Regions from separate parts of the Peribacillus sp. NPDC096540 genome, predicted to be linked through region 1. Evidence: riboswitches for the same ligand, from Rfam matches in the RefSeq annotation. Region 1 holds a riboswitch; the other holds the start of a gene.
What was found. Region 1 has a riboswitch for preQ1 ahead of ACQKMR_RS07300 (VUT family protein). Riboswitches for the same ligand answer to the same signal wherever they lie in the genome.
Positions count from the first base shown of each region.

Region 2: another riboswitch for preQ1. It lies ahead of ACQKMR_RS21215 (QueT transporter family protein); the one in region 1 lies ahead of ACQKMR_RS07300 (VUT family protein).

Region 1 covers NZ_JBNNTG010000005.1:112,710-120,643, reverse strand. The annotation lists gene ACQKMR_RS07330 (DUF421 domain-containing protein) at 97-801, shown strand; gene ACQKMR_RS07325 (alpha/beta hydrolase) at 973-1,713, opposite strand; gene ACQKMR_RS07320 (PadR family transcriptional regulator) at 2,025-2,345, shown strand; gene ACQKMR_RS07315 (permease prefix domain 1-containing protein) at 2,345-3,208, shown strand; gene ACQKMR_RS07310 (TolB family protein) at 3,221-4,252, shown strand; gene ACQKMR_RS07305 (hypothetical protein) at 4,759-4,914, opposite strand; gene ACQKMR_RS07300 (VUT family protein) at 4,929-5,471, opposite strand; PreQ1 riboswitch class I at 5,523-5,565, opposite strand; gene ACQKMR_RS07295 (TetR/AcrR family transcriptional regulator) at 5,840-6,409, shown strand; gene ACQKMR_RS07290 (DUF4260 domain-containing protein) at 6,460-6,807, shown strand; gene queE (7-carboxy-7-deazaguanine synthase QueE) at 6,905-7,633, opposite strand; gene queD (6-carboxytetrahydropterin synthase QueD) at 7,626-7,934, opposite strand, start outside.
Region 2 covers NZ_JBNNTG010000029.1:13,036-20,969, forward strand. The annotation lists gene ACQKMR_RS21205 (hypothetical protein) at 1-524, opposite strand, end outside; gene ACQKMR_RS21210 (YbaK/EbsC family protein) at 788-1,309, opposite strand; PreQ1 riboswitch class I at 1,478-1,522, shown strand; gene ACQKMR_RS21215 (QueT transporter family protein) at 1,529-2,014, shown strand; gene ACQKMR_RS21220 (TVP38/TMEM64 family protein) at 2,135-2,791, shown strand; gene ACQKMR_RS21225 (PAS domain S-box protein) at 2,907-4,532, shown strand; gene ACQKMR_RS21230 (hypothetical protein) at 4,550-4,819, opposite strand; gene ACQKMR_RS21235 (VOC family protein) at 4,936-5,805, opposite strand; gene ACQKMR_RS21240 (copper resistance protein CopC) at 5,984-7,615, shown strand; gene ACQKMR_RS21245 (YcnI family protein) at 7,634-7,934, shown strand, end outside.

The DNA.
Region 1 (7,934 bases):
TATGGAAGTCCATCTTTTGTCTGAAAATCTTGTGATAATCATTGGTCAACAGCTCCATACTAACCTTTAACCCCTTAAACGAGGATGTGAGTTTATATGGACTTTTTTCACGGCCAAGAATCACTTACTATAATTCAATGGATCTTAAGGGCCATTGTAGCTTTCTTCTTTTTACTTTTTGCAACTAAAATAATGGGTCAACGAGCCATTTCTCAGTTAAGATTACTTGATTTTTTAATAGCACTAATTATCGGAAACATCCTTGCTCACCCTTTGTCTGATGAAAGATTAGGTTTTAAGGGATCCTTAACAACGACTGCCGTACTAGTGCTTTTATATATATTTTGTGTTTTTTTGAGCCTTAAATGGGGAAAACTTCGAAGTTTTTTTGAAAACTCTCCATTTCCCCTTATAGAAAATGGGAAAATTGCTTATAAAAGCTTAGCCAGAGCACGAATTTCTATCGATTTTTTATTATCTGAATTAAGAAAAGAAAAAATTGAAGATATTCAAAAAGTTGCTCTTGCATTATGGGAACCAGATGGTACAATTTCATTTTTTTTAAATCCTCAATATGAAGCAGTAACCCCTGCGGATTTAGAACTAGTAACAAAAACCTTTTCTTTTCCTAGAACAATTATTAAAGAGGGCAAAATTGATTTTAATGAATTATCCCGCATTGGTAAAGACGAAGAATGGCTTAAAAACCGAATAAAAACGGCATACAGTGTGGACGTATATGATATTTTATTAGCCACCATTGATAATAACGATAGCTTCAGAATCTTTTTATACAAATAGATTCTGAAGCTAAACCATATATAGTAAGTCCTCTTAGCTATGCCTCGATTTAATTTTTATTTATAGAAGAGAGTAGTTTTATACTCTGAATATGTTAAAGGCCACCAAATTTGGTGGCCTTCTTAGGACATGATTGTCCCGTTTATACATAGAGAATATTTACCTCTGCTTCTACCAAAGTAGTGTATTTAAAAACTTATACACATCCTCATAAACCTGCTCACGTTCTTTCCCTAATGTGATTATATGGCCAGAGTTTTCATACCATATCAAGTGTTTATGCTGCGTATCGACTTCATTGAAAATTGCTGTAGCACTGTTCGTATAGTCGGGATCATCCAAGCGCCCTTGTAAAACAAGAGTTGGTGATGTGATTAAATCTAAATTTTCACCCGTCTCATTTATTATACTCACCACATCTTTCAGTGAATTCATAGGCTCTTCTTCCAACAGCTTCACTTCGGCAGCAATTTGGTCAGCATCTTTGCCTTCAAACTTCTTATAGGCCTGTGCATAATTGAGCAAGCGGTTTTTTTGTCTATCAATACTTTTTCCTTGCGTCGGAGCGCACATTGAAACCACTCCTATTACAGGAAGTTCAATTCCTACTTTTAATGAGAAAACTCCTCCTAAAGAAATTCCAACAACAGCAATTTCCTCGTAGCCTTCATCTTTAAGGAATTGATAACCGTCCACTACGTCTTTCCACCATTCCTTTGGACCTGTTTTAGCAAGTTCTTCAGCTGATACTCCGTGCCCTCTATAAAGAGGTCCGTGGCAGGTATAGTCGCGATCATTCAGGTATTTCCCTAATTTTTTCATATCTCCTGTACTTCCGGTAAAACCGTGAAGTAAAAGAACAGCTCTATTTCCACCTCTGTATGTGAATGACTCAGGTGCTTTTACTTTCATCTATCTAGGACCTTCTTTCTGCTCTTGGTGATAAATAGAATCTAAATGATTTTCAAAAAAAAATCAATTAATACCCCTTGAGTGGGATTTCTTCTATCCTATTCCGTATTTTCATTAAAACAGTTAAATCATGTATATAGAGTATCCTTACCACACTCTTTACAACTCATCCGTTCCGAAGCACATTTTACTATGATTGATTTTATTTAGCAATCGTCATTTAACCATTTTTTTTAAAAAAAGTAAAATACACCTTGTAATACGATGTACATCGTATTACACTAAAGCAAATGAAAAAAGAAGGTGATTATTTGGATAAAGAATTGATGAAGGGAAGTATTGACCTCCTCCTGCTTTCACTTCTTTCTCAAAAAGAGCTGTATGGCTATGAAATGACGAAGATTCTAAGGCAAATGAGCGAGGGGCAATACGAGATCAGTGAAGGCACCCTATATCCGGCGCTTAAGCGTTTAGAAAGAAAGGAATTTATAGAAGGGTATTGGAAAGAGTCTGAGTCCGGACGAAGGAAATATTATCGTATCACAGACAGCGGCAAAACCGAGCTTGAACGTAAACGCAGCAGCTTTACCTTCCTTGAAAATTTAGTTCGGAAAAGCGCAGAGGATTTCTGATGAAAACAACATTTGAAAGGTATGTAAAAAAAATAGTCAACCAAACCGATTGTACCAAGGAAGAAAAAGAAGATATGTTTGAAGAACTACTCCTCCATCTGGAGTTGAGCCGGGATGATTTAATAAAGCAGGGGAAGACCCCAAAAGAAGCCGAAAAAATGGCATTAATCCTTTTTGGCGACGAATGGGAAATCGGCAGTCAAATTCAGCAGGCCATCTTTCCATACCGAAAAGAGCTTATGCTTACTTTATCCATCGTTTCAATTCTTTTTACGTTTTCGGTGTATGCGCTGCAACTATTCCAAGAAGGAGATGCTTACATCGGCTGGCTTCTTTTTTCGATACTGACTAGTGCAACTTTACTCTCACTCACACTTAACCTCCTAGTCTCTATCAACCGGAAAATTATGGTCAACACCGTGTTAGTGACCCATACCCTTGTCTATGTATATGGATGGGGAATCGCTTCCGCCCTTGACTTCACATTATTTCCTTTATTCAGCCTGATTATGGCAGCGATTCTCCTACTATCCCTTTACCTCATTTACAAAACAGCCTTGGTTCTTCCGGGATATAGTGGAGAGACTTTAAAAAAAGCAAAACTTCTGCACATTTCCAATATTACACTCGGCATCTTAATTTTGTCAGTTACCTTATTTTTCTTATATGCTTTTTTAATCTTCTCAAGTGAAGTCCAGCCGTTTATGATATTATTTTTCATCCCGACTGTCTTATGGATTTCGTTATATATCCTACAGATTAAACTGTTAAAAAAGCATCCTACGGCATCAAATATATGTGCTGTTCTACAGGTATTACTTGTTCTAGCAATTATTTTTACGATGATGATACTCTACCGTTAAGGAGTCCTTCAAATGAAAAAGAAGCACATCTATCTCATTCTGATCACGCTTGCGATTGTGACTGTCTTGTTTGTCATCGCCGGCTTGATCTTTAAAAAAGAAGAAAATGAAAAGCAGCAGGGCTTAACCAATCAATACGACGTATCCACCCAAGGAACAATTGCATACGTCACACACTTTAAGGGGAAACCACAATTAAAACTTTATAATCCTACATTATCCGTTGAAGAAAAAGTCCTTGAATTGAGCAACGATGAACAAATCCTCGACCCGACTTATTCCTACGAAGGAGATATGCTTGCCTTTATCGTAGCTAAAAAAAACCAAGAAGAAGATTCAACCAGTTCCATTCACCTTCTTGATATGAAATCACAGAATATCAGTGAATTATTCAAAGCAGACTTCCTGGTCACAGAACTCGATTTCACAAAAAGCGGCCGCTCTCTCTTTTATATCGGAGCCGGTACGTTTAAAAACTATTCGCCGATCACGGGTCCCCGCCCTCACGATCTCGATATTTATGAGTTTGATATAGAAAAAAAGGAGTCCATCCAACTGACCTCTTTTAAGAAATATGGTCTTAGTTCCCTAAATGTCACTGTTGATGGAAAAGCCGCTTATTATCAAACCGATGATGATGCGGATGCTAAAACGGCTGATGATATTTTCGAAACGCATCAACGGATTTTCAAAGTGAAATTTGACCAAACAGGTATCGAAACTGTCACCGACTCTAAACGTGATGTCGACATTTATGATTTCACAATTACCCCGGATGAAAAAACGATGATTTTCCAGTCCATCTCCAATGAGCAATCAGGTAGTACCTATATTTATGAGCTATATAGCTATGACCTCAAAACCAAAACCGAAAAGCAGCTGACCCATCTTCAAGGATACACAGATCGCCCAGTCATCAGCAGCGATTCAAAAACGGTCTACTTTATGGTAGATAATAAATTCGGCAAAAGCGATCCACAGTATCACCTATATAAAGTGGAGATTGATGGAGACAACCCCGAAGAAATTTTGTTGCCTAATTAATGAATAGAGTTTCCGACACCAATTATTGACGGTGCCGGAAGTTTTTTTTATGGGGTTACTCGTGAGTTTGGCTGGTTTACTCGTGAATTACCACGATTTACTCGTGAGTTTCTGTTTTACTCGTGAGTTTCTGTTTTACTCGTGAGTTTGGCTGATTTACTCGTGAATTATCACGATTTACTCGTGAGTTTCTGTTTTACTCGTGAATTATCACGGTTTACTCGTGAGTTTTCACGATTTACTCGTGAGTTTCTGTTTTACTCGTGAGTTTCTGTTTTACTCGTGAATTTCTGTTTTACTCGTGAATTATCACGATTTACTCGTGAGTTTTGCTGGTTTACTCGTGAATTATCACGATTTACTCGTGAGTTTCTGTTTTACTCGTGAATTATCACGGTTTACTCGTGAGTTTTCACGATTTACTCGTGAACCTTATTATTCACACACAAAAAAGAACCAAATTTGGTCCTTCCTTCTCGACTTATACAGATCGTTTCCTATTTATATTAATGTTTACGTTTATCATGATTGTCTATTCCCTTATGCTTCCGATAATTGGCGCAGGATAGCTTCATACAGTCTCCTTGGACATCCGGACCATATTTTTCACGAAAAGCTTCCAGGCAATAGCATCTATCTTCTTCCTTTTTGGGTCCATCCATTGAGAGCTTCCCTCCTATCCAGAGACAACGCGTTTCTCCTGTCTTAGATTGATCTGGCCCAACAGGGCTGCACCGATTGACTGAATAACTGTTTTAACAATGATTTGGCCAAAAACCGCAGCTGGTACGGCTTCCCATGGCAAAATGTTGGCACCTAGTGGGCTAAGTCCAATCACAACAAATATCACCGAATCGAAAAATCCTCCGACAATCCCGCTGTAAAATACTCTCCAACTCATCGGAAGTTTTAACCGGGTATAAATTTCCGTATCCGCTGTTTCTGCGACCACGAACGATAATGCGGAAGCAAATACAATCAATAACGTATCTCCTAATAAAAATGATACACATGCAGATAAAATAAGTGCAGTAACGATACACATATAGGTTTTCGCACGGCCGAATTTATTCTGGACCAGATCTCGAAAGATGAAGGTTCCTCCGATGAGCAATGTACCCATCGGAATGATGAATATGCCCAAATGTAATGGATCAAAAGCTGCTGTAACCACATTCGCCGTGACGATGGATACTAAATACAATAGAATTCTTAACATTTAATTCATTCTCCTTATACAGAAAAAACAGCACCCTAAGAAAGAGCACTGTTCCCCTTAGTTTTTTTGAGAGGGTAGCTAGAACCTCTTCCGCCGGAACGGATTATCATTTCCTTATTTATCGTAGCTTGAAAATGAATGGAAATCAAGAAGTTTCCACATTACCTATTTCTAAAACGAATTCAGTAAATACTTATTAATAATTGGACTTCTGGCTTGTGTTTCGAATTTAGTTACTACCTGTGAATGCTGCCGGCAGATTGATTGGAGTAGCTCCTGTCCAATCATTTAATTCTAGTATTTGACAATTACAAAACTCTACTATATGATTTAATTAACCACTGGTCAATAAATATGGAGGTGATACTATGTCACCAAGGAAATCAGAAGGAAAAGAATTATCTAAGGATATGGTATTGAATGAAGCCCGGAAACTTTTTGCATCCGTTGGGTATTCAAAAGTTTCAATGAGGCAATTAGCTAAAACATTAGATTGTAGTCATGGCGCCATTTATTATCATTTTAAAAATAAGGCTGAAATTTTTTATAGTTTGGTAAAAACGGATTTTTCTCTATTGAATAATAAAATAGATGATATCATCATAACTGAAAATAAGGCTTCTCAAAAAATAGAGAAGATATTACTATGCTTTATAGAGTTTGGGTTAACCCAGCAAAATCATTATGCAATCATGTTTTTATCTAAAGAAAAAGAAATTCAACATTTACTTCAAATTGATTCTAATAAAACATATGAAAAACTAATCAGTTCTCTTACTGACCTTACCGAAAATAAACTAAACCCCGCATTAATATGGTCTATTTTCCTTTCGCTCCACGGCTTTATAACTTTTTATATTAATACACAACTTTCATATCAAGATGTAAAAAGCTTAGCAAATTTTCACGTTAAAAATATTATAAAGAGTATTGTATAATTTTTTGCACATCATTGACCAACGGTTAATAAAAAGTAGGAGGCTTAAATATGGTAAAAAAATTAATACATTCTGAAGGGCTTATGGTTCTCATTGCGATAATTTATATCTATTCAATAAATGAATTTAGCTGGTGGATTTTCCTTTTATTACTTTTAACACCTGACATTTCTATGTTAGCCTATCTAATTAATAATCAAATTGGTGCTAAGGTTTATAACTTGTTTCATACTTATACAATATCAATACTCATCATTTTACTAGCTGTTTTTCTAAGCCAGGATACAATTTTAATGGTAGGTTTAATTTGGACGGCTCATATTGGAATGGATCGTTTTTTAGGATATGGTCTTAAATACACAACGGATTTCAAAGCTACACACATTCAAGAGGTATAAACAGTGATATCGGTTCTGATGGTATTTAGTTTATAGTCCGCATTAAAAAAGCAGTGTGATTGATCTTGCACATCACACTGCTTCTTTCTATCCTACTTTACACTCCCCGCTTATTTCCCCATATATACGTATGCAGCTGCGGCAGCACTTTCACATTTCTAAGGTCATCATCAGCTATTACTTTATCAATTAGCTCTTCATATTTTTTCAAAAGTCCGCTAATCAGCTGCTGATCATCCGCCGTCCTGCTGTCATCATTGCCTACCTGCAAATAAAAAGGAATATCCGGGTACCGGAAATGTACGTTTTTGGCATACAGATAATCTTCATCATCAAAGACTACAACCTTCAATGAGACATGATTATCGGGATTTCGATTGGCAAGATTAGATATTATTTGATCAAGCACCTCAAAGTCCGTGTTCATCCTAGAACTCGGCGGCTTAGGTGAAATAGTCAGTTCATCAATATCGAGAAACCAATCCTGCCAACGGCTACCCTGTGTTTCCACGCCGATTTCCATTCCGTTTTCTTTTAATATCGCTATCAAGCCATCTAGATTTTTCAGTAAGGCTGGATTTCCACCTGATATTGTAACGAAGGAAAAACCCTTACCGCCAATTCGCTTCAGCTCATCCCATATTTCTCTAGCAGTCATTTGAACTGTATCTTCCTTACCGGTGCCGTCCCAAGTAAACGCGGAATCACACCAGGCACAAGAATAATCGCAGCCGGCCGTCCGAACAAACATGGTCTTTTGCCCGATGACCATACCCTCCCCTTGGATTGTCGGGCCGAAGATTTCCATAACAGGCAGCTTACTCACTTTCCATCCACTCCCGTCTAGCTTCAGCATAACTCGTCGGCGTTTCATATAGACGAACAAATTCGACTCTAGCACCCTCATAATTCTTGGCTAAAAGGGCTTCGGCCATTTTTTCATAAATCCAGACAACCATATTTTCAGCTGTTGTATTCATGAGCGGCAGTGTTTCATTTAAATAACGATGATCAAGGTAGATTTCAATCTCATTTTTCCAAATTTCTTTGATATCACCAAAATCTATCATCAAACCGCGTGAATCCGTATATCCGCTCAATCCGAAAATAACCCTATAAGTGTGGCC
Region 2 (7,934 bases), on a different contig from region 1:
TCGGTAGCCTTTTCTAAACGATCTCCGCTGATCATTGGATACCAACTGTCATCCCCGAATTTATCCATGATGATATCGCTCATCCTCATTTCCAAAAGTGTAATATAGCCAAATATTAGCATTCTGATTGGAGGCTTTTGAAGATCAGCGTGGGTAATCAACTTTTTAATTGAATTATTCTCTAACACGAACACCCTCGTTTTATCCTTAAAAATATGGAGAAGTTGAATCAAAGGGGTTGAATCCGAAACCAATTCTCTTGGTGTAAAAGATTTCAAATACTCCGCAATCCTGCCTTCACCAAGTTCTTGCCTTTCGATATATCCGATAATTTCCCCTTGATCCTCCACAGCCAATATATCGAAATTCTTTTTTTCCAATTCTTTTTGTATCTCCAGTGCTAAATCGTTTTTATGGCAAAACTCAAGCTCTTGGGCGATGCTCTTAACCGTGATATTTTCTTCATAAAGAGTTTTAAGACTGAGATAACTGCTATTGTTTTTTTTATAGCTTTCATTGAACATCTTTTACCCTCCACTTACGAACTTTCTGAACGATTTGCCTATCCGCCATGTTGAACAAACCTCCCCTAATTAGACCGTTAATTTACATCTGCGGTCAACTTTTCAGAAGAAAATGGGAGCAAACCTATTCGGAACAAGTTAAAAGCTTACAACTAAAAACCCTGTAATAAAAAGAGAACAGGTAATGTTTCTCGTTATCAACAAATAAAGTCCACCCAAGTGGACTCATTTCCATTCTATGTGGTTCTTTTCGGTACGATAAATCAAAATCCATCAACTGCCTTACCTACTGCTGCTTCCTCATTCTGCTCTTCTCCCCACCCCTTACAAACATCCACCCAATCCTTTGCTCCTGAATAATCAAATAATTCAGCGAGTTTGAGTTCTATTGCAGAGTTCGCACTTCCGCATGCTGGGAATAATGACTCAAAGCGCTTCATCGACACATCAAGGAAAACATCTAGGTCATTTGCCAACCCAAACGGGCAGACTCCTCCAATGGCATGACCGGTCTGTTCAAGCACATCCTCAGCTGACAACATTCTTGCCTTGAAGCCGAACATCTGGCGAAATTTCTTATTATCCACTTTTGCGTCCCCAGCCGCTACAACCAAAATCGCATTTTCACCTGCCCCCTTAAAGGAAAGAGTCTTAGCAATCCGCGCAGGGGTAACGCCGATGGTTTCTGCTGCCTCAATCACGGTAGCACTCGATGTTTCGAACTCCATTACATCGCCTTCCCGGTCCCATTTTTTAAAATGGCTCTTGACACTCTCGATCGACATATTTTATCCACTCCTTTGAAGTACATGTAAAAATAATATCATCATTTATTGCAATAAATCAAAATCCTTTTAGACATCCACAGCTTGAAAACTCATTATTTTAAAACCATTCTTTACAAATTGACGAAACAAGCTTACATGGGATACTATTAATCTTCGGGCAAAAGCCTAAACGTGGTTCGTAACCATCCCACGATAAAAAACTAGGGAGAGAGTAAAATGAATGTTCGTACACTCGTGATAAGCGGGTTATTGGCCGCCTTATATGTGGTGGTCTCATTGGTGTTTCAACCAATTTCATTTGGAATATATCAATTTCGGGTTCCGGAAATATTGAATCATCTGATTGTATTTAATAAAAAATATATCTACGGTATCGTGGGCGGCGTCTTCATATCGAATCTGCTCTTTTCGCCGATGGTGCCATATGACTTGATATTCGGGGTTGGGCAATCTCTGCTTGCCTTATTGCTTGTCATTTTTGCCTCACGCTTCATAAAGAGCATTAAAGGACGGATGATCGTTACGATTATCTTTTTCACATTCACCATGTTTTTAATTGCAATCGAACTGAACCTTGCCCTGGGTTTTCCATTCTGGTTAAGCTGGATGACCACGGCTGTCGGTGAGTTCATCGTCCTTTTGGTTGGTGCGCCACTTATTTATGGAATGAATAAAAGAATTCAGTTTGAAAAGTGGCTTTAAAGGAATCTTCGCTTCTTGAACCCACTATAATGGAAAAGAGCTATCTGCTTCATGCGGTAGCTCTTTTTTCACCATTGAACATGAAGATGATAAACTATTAGTTAGAATGGTGGTGCCCTTTTGAAAAAAATAATGACCTTAATCGGTCTACTGGTAATAGTAATATTTATCGTTTCCAATGCAGAATTATTCACTATGGTTTGGGAAAGTGATTTGGATTCAGTTATAACCATATTGACAGAAAACCTTTTGCTTACTTTTGTTGTGACATTTGTGTTGATGATTGTCCAAAATTCTTTTACCATTATACCCTTAATTTTACTTCTAACCATCAATGTCACGATATTTGGATTCATCTATGGGTACCTATGGAGTTGGGTTACAAGTGTCGTTGCTTCAGGATTCATTTTTTATGCAGCCAGGCACTGGTTTCAGGCACTCCTCTTAAAGAAAATGGGCCCAAAATGGAAAGAATCCGTTGTAGAGCATGGCTTTATGTACGTGTTTACTGGAAGAATTTTCCCGCTCATACCAACAAGTTTAATCAACTTGGCAGCTGGAGTCAGTTCTGTAACCTTCAAGGACTTTTTATTAGCGACCGCACTCGGCAATTTTATATACTTTTTCTTTCTATCGTTAATCCCTTATGGCCTCCTATCTGTGGAAATGAACCAATATACACTAGCTGTACTCGCCATCCTCTTCTTACTATTTTTCCTTATCTATAAACGCTTTAAGAAGAAAAAGAAAGTAACCTTCTTCAGGAAAAACAGGTGACCGTTAGGGCTCCTGTTTTTTTATTTATGATTCTGCATATATTTTTCTCTGATAGTTTGTTAAAATGTGTATGTATTTTTAACCTTTGAAATGTCGTAAATCAGGGAGAATCTCCATGTCCAAACGCTCCATTTTAGTACTATATATCCTATTTGGGATTCTTACACTAGTCGTATTCGACTACATTTTAACTACGAATATAGAAAACAAAGAGGTCTTTATTCAACTTCAAAGAGCAGAAGGAATTGTTTTTCTTTTATCAATAGGCTTGATTTTATTTCTTTATTTGGCTAAAAGAGAAAAATTCAAACAATTAAAAGAAGAGGAACAGCGTCGTCGCACGCTCATCAATTCAATGGTAGACTTCGTTAACTTCAAGGATGGAGATGGCCGATGGCTTGAATCCAACACCTTTGGTCTGCAATTATTTCAACTGGAACATGTAGACTATAAGGGAAAAAAAGACAGCGAGCTCGCAGAATACTCCGAATTTTATAAAGAGTCGTTAATCTATTGTGAAATTTCAGATGAAGAAACATGGATAAAAAAGGAGATTACCCGGTGTGAGGAAAACATCCCGCTTCCCAACGGCAATTATAAGACCTTTGATACCATCAAAGTTCCTTTGTTCTTTGAAGATGGTTCCCGAAAAGGCTTAGTGGTCATTGGCAGGGATATTTCTGAAAGAGTTGTCGCAGAAAATCAATTATTTGAGAGTGAACAACGCTATAAATCATTGTTCGAACACAACCCTTATCCGATGCTCATGCTTGATTTAACCGGAATAATTACCACCGTCAATCCAAGGTTTGAAACAGTTACAGGCTTTCATCAAGAAGAAATCGAAGGCTCCTCATTTATTGAGTTAAACTTTTCCGCAGAAGATGAAGAACTGATTCGTACATCCTGTCAATACGTCGTGGAAAACCAAAAGGGGATAAAAAAAGGAAAAGATATAGAATTTCTCACGAAAAACGGGAAGTCTCTTTTACTTTCATGTACATTTGTCCCAATGCTTATTGGAAATGAATTAGTCGGAATTATTACCTATGCTAAAGATGTGACTCAAATCAGAGAAACTGAAGCACGCTTAAGAAGAACCGAAAAGTTGTCAATAGTAGGTGAACTTGCTGCCAGTGTAGCACACGAAGTACGTAACCCATTAACTTCTTTAAAAGGATTCGTCCAGTTACTTAAAAAGAGCGACCATCCCTTTGAACAATACTACACTATTATGCTCAGTGAATTAGACCGAATCAATCTAATCGTAAGCGAATTACTTGTTCTTGCAAAACCTCAGGAACTCCCATTCAGTAAACATCAAATTATTGAACTGATGGATGAAGTCAAAACCTTGCTTAAACCAGAGGCAGACTCATATTCCACCAAAATATCAATAGATGTAAAAAATGAAATCCCGCTTCTCTCTTGTGAGGCAAATCAGCTCAAACAAGTGTTTATAAACATGATTAAGAACTCTATGGAGGCCTCCGCCGATCACATTTGGATTGATTTCGAGCAAATAGACAATACCCTTTCCATTACCATCAAGGATAATGGAAGTGGAATCGAAAAAAACCGTATGAAACATCTAGGAGAACCTTTTTATTCATCTAAAGAAAGAGGAACCGGTCTAGGATTGACCGTTAGTTGCCGAATTATTGAGGCGCACAAAGGAAAGGTTCTTTTTAACAGCGAGCTAAATCATGGAACCGAAGTCAAAATTATTTTACCAATATAAAGCTTAGGACAAGCCTATTAAATCTTGTCCTTTTTTGTAGTTTTAAAAAAAGACCCCAGAATTTTTGAAGCAGTCCCTTTGTAATGTAAAAAAAGAGAGAGAACGAATTTCTTTATTTTCCCCAAAAATGAAATGGATTCTGTTGATTGATTATCCATCGACATCATCTGGCTACCTGTGTTATTTGATTTAACTTTTTCGGTTTTACTAGATGTACTCATTTGTGTTGCTTCAACCTCTGCCTCTTTTGCAGCTTTGGCATCATCCACAGTTTCTTCCTCATTCATTCCACCAGAGAACCGACCAAGATCACCTTCATACCTTTTTCTTTAAACCTTTTCTTTAACAACGCCTCCCCCCTATATTCCTGCAAATGTGGTATCGTCAGGTTAATAAAGAAACCTTAATTATTTCTTAATGTGTGAACGACTAAATGGATGACATTTCCTGATGGATCCTTTGTTACAACAGCTTTTTTCTTCTCGTTTATGAATGATCCTAATTGCTGTAATCGATCCACTGTGTTTTTTCGTGCTTCTTCACTCGGTAATATCAGCGTGAACGATTTCAGTCCAACACTTGTTGGCTCCGGAGCAGGAGCCCCGACTCCATTCCATGTATTAAGGCCAATGTGATGATGGTAGTTACCAGTCGAGACAAATAGGGCTTGCCCTCCATATCGTACAACAATATTAAAACCTAGTCCTTTTGTATAAAACTCTTCGGTTGCACCAATGTCTGCAACGTGTAGATGAATGTGGCCCATTACGGTTTCACTTGGCAGACCTGTCCAAGGTGCTTCATCATTTTCTGCTAATAGTCCTTCTGCATCAAGGGCCACCGTACCCATTTCAACTTGACCATTCTGCCACTTCCAGGTTTCTTCCGACCTATCACTATATATTTCAATTCCATTTCCGTCAGGGTCCCCTAAATAAAGGGCCTCACTTACATAGTGATCAGAAGCTCCTTGCAGCGGATATTGGCTTTGAATCAAGTGCAGTAATATCTTAGCCAGATCAGCTCTGCACGGTACTAAAAGCGCAAAATGATATAAACCAGTTGTCCTCGGTTGCTTCGGTGTTACACCATCTGGTTGTTCCAAAATCAAGAGTGGTGTCTTTCCATCTACTGTTAACACTGCTTTATTAGCTGATTGCTCAAGTACTTCGAATCCAATAATTTCCTTATAAAATTGTAAACTACGCGATAAATCCTCTATAATGATATGTACATAGCCGACATAGGTGTTGGGATAACTTTGAAATTTCATTTTTTTCTTTCCTCTTTTCATTTTATTTACTTTAAGTAGGTTAATTTATAATAGTTATTTTATATCTTTCAGGTATTTCTTAATTTCCTTATATAAGTATATTTTTTTCACTGTTTTTTCACATTTTTATTTTATACTGAGCTTGCATAATCGTATGAAAGGGTGATTGCGCACCAATATGAAGAATTATCTATGGCTGGTTATCAGCCTATTCAGTTTGCTTTTATATCCAGTAACGGCTTCTGGTCATGCTTCTGTTATAAGTTCTAATCCTAGTCCAAATGAAGCAATGGATACCCTTCCTGAAAAAATTAGCATTCAATTCAGTGAAGATATACAACCAGCTTTCCATTCGCTTGAAGTTTTCAGCCAAGATGGGAGCAAAATTCAAATTCAAGACAGCAAAATCTCAGAAAAAAGTGAAAAAATACTTGAAGCTAGATGGAAAGGATCTATCGATGAAGGTATTTATTACATTAAATGGAGAGTGGTTTCAAGTGATGGCCACCCCATTGAAGGTACGATTCCCTTTCAATTTGGAGACTCAGCTGCAGTATCAGACCAAGAAAGTTCCGAAATGAATGCAGGTTTTCCGAATTCCATCAACGTTTTCCTGCAAAGTTTTCAATACATATCTTTTGCAGCCCTTACCGGAATCCTTTTTTTCCAATTATCGTTAATGAAGGATTCTCGCCTTTTTGAAGCCAGCAGAAGAGCCCGTCTATACCTTTGGCTTTCATATGCAGGTTTAGCATTTTCCATCTTCTTCAGTCTGCCTTTAAAGGTGACGATTGACGCTGGCGTAGGTTGGACTGATGCATTTAATGTGAGTTATATAAAAGAAGTATTGAATGCTACAAACTTTGGAACCATCTGGATCGTTGAAATTCTAATATTGCTTCTTCTATTTTTAGTTATTTACTTTATGCTGGAGAACTCCCTGAATAAATCACTACCCTTCCTTTCTTTCATCATAATAGCCAGCTTGATGGTTTGTAAGGCTTCAACAGGACATACGGCAGCTGTTCCTAATCAGGTTCTGGCCGTTTTGATGGATTTCCTCCATTTATTGTCCATGGCTTTATGGCTGGGCGGCCTTATGGCTTTATTGGTGATATTGCCTGGGCTTGCTGATCGGCAGATAGAAGATAAGAAAACATTTTACTGGTCAATCATTCAAAGGTTTTCCAGATGGGCATTTCTGTTTGTAATCATACTGATTGTTAGCGGAATATATAGCAGTTTACAGCATGTCCCTACTATCCATTCATTATTAAATACGACATACGGACAATTATTACTATGGAAAATTAGTCTTATGTTTATTATGATCATTTTGGGAGCATTTCATTTTTTCAAGGGGAAAAAGCAAGAGAAAAAACTTGGTTATAGTGTGGGAGTAGAGTTCGGTGTAGGAATCGTTGTTCTCCTTGTTGCGGCTCTATTAACAAATGTCCAAACTTCTATGTCTTCTCCTGGGCCAATTGAGAAAACTTTGATGACTGAAGAAAATAATGAGGTCACATTAATGGTAACTCCCAATGAAGTCGGTGAGAATCGAATCCAAGTAAACATATCCAATGATGAAGGCATGCCATATACCGAAATTGAACAGCTTACAATCATAATGGAGCCTGTAGATACTAGCGAAGGAGAAATAAAGCTTCAACTTCAGGAAGATAATACAGGTACGTATACATCAAAGTCGATTCTAACCATGTCAGGAAAGTGGAAGATTCAGGTACATGGATTAACTGAGAGTCTAGATTCAATTGATGCTGATTTTACAATATTAGTAGGAAATTCATAACAGAAGGGACTAATTCAAATGAAAAACATTTCAAAGCTTCTTATCTCTACATTTGCTGCACTATTCATTTTTTCCGGTTCTGCGAATGCACACGTTACTGTTAAACCTAGTTCATCTGCACCTGAGGCTTGGGAAACTTATACGCTTAAAGTACCCGTTGAAAAAGAAACTGCCACCACCAAGGTGACTTTAAAGATACCGGAAGGCATTACTTTTGAAAGCTATCAGCCTGTACCAGGGTGGAAAGTAACAACTGAAGGTGACAAAGAAGGTCATGTAAAAACGGTAACATGGGTAGCGACCGATGAAGGAATATCCG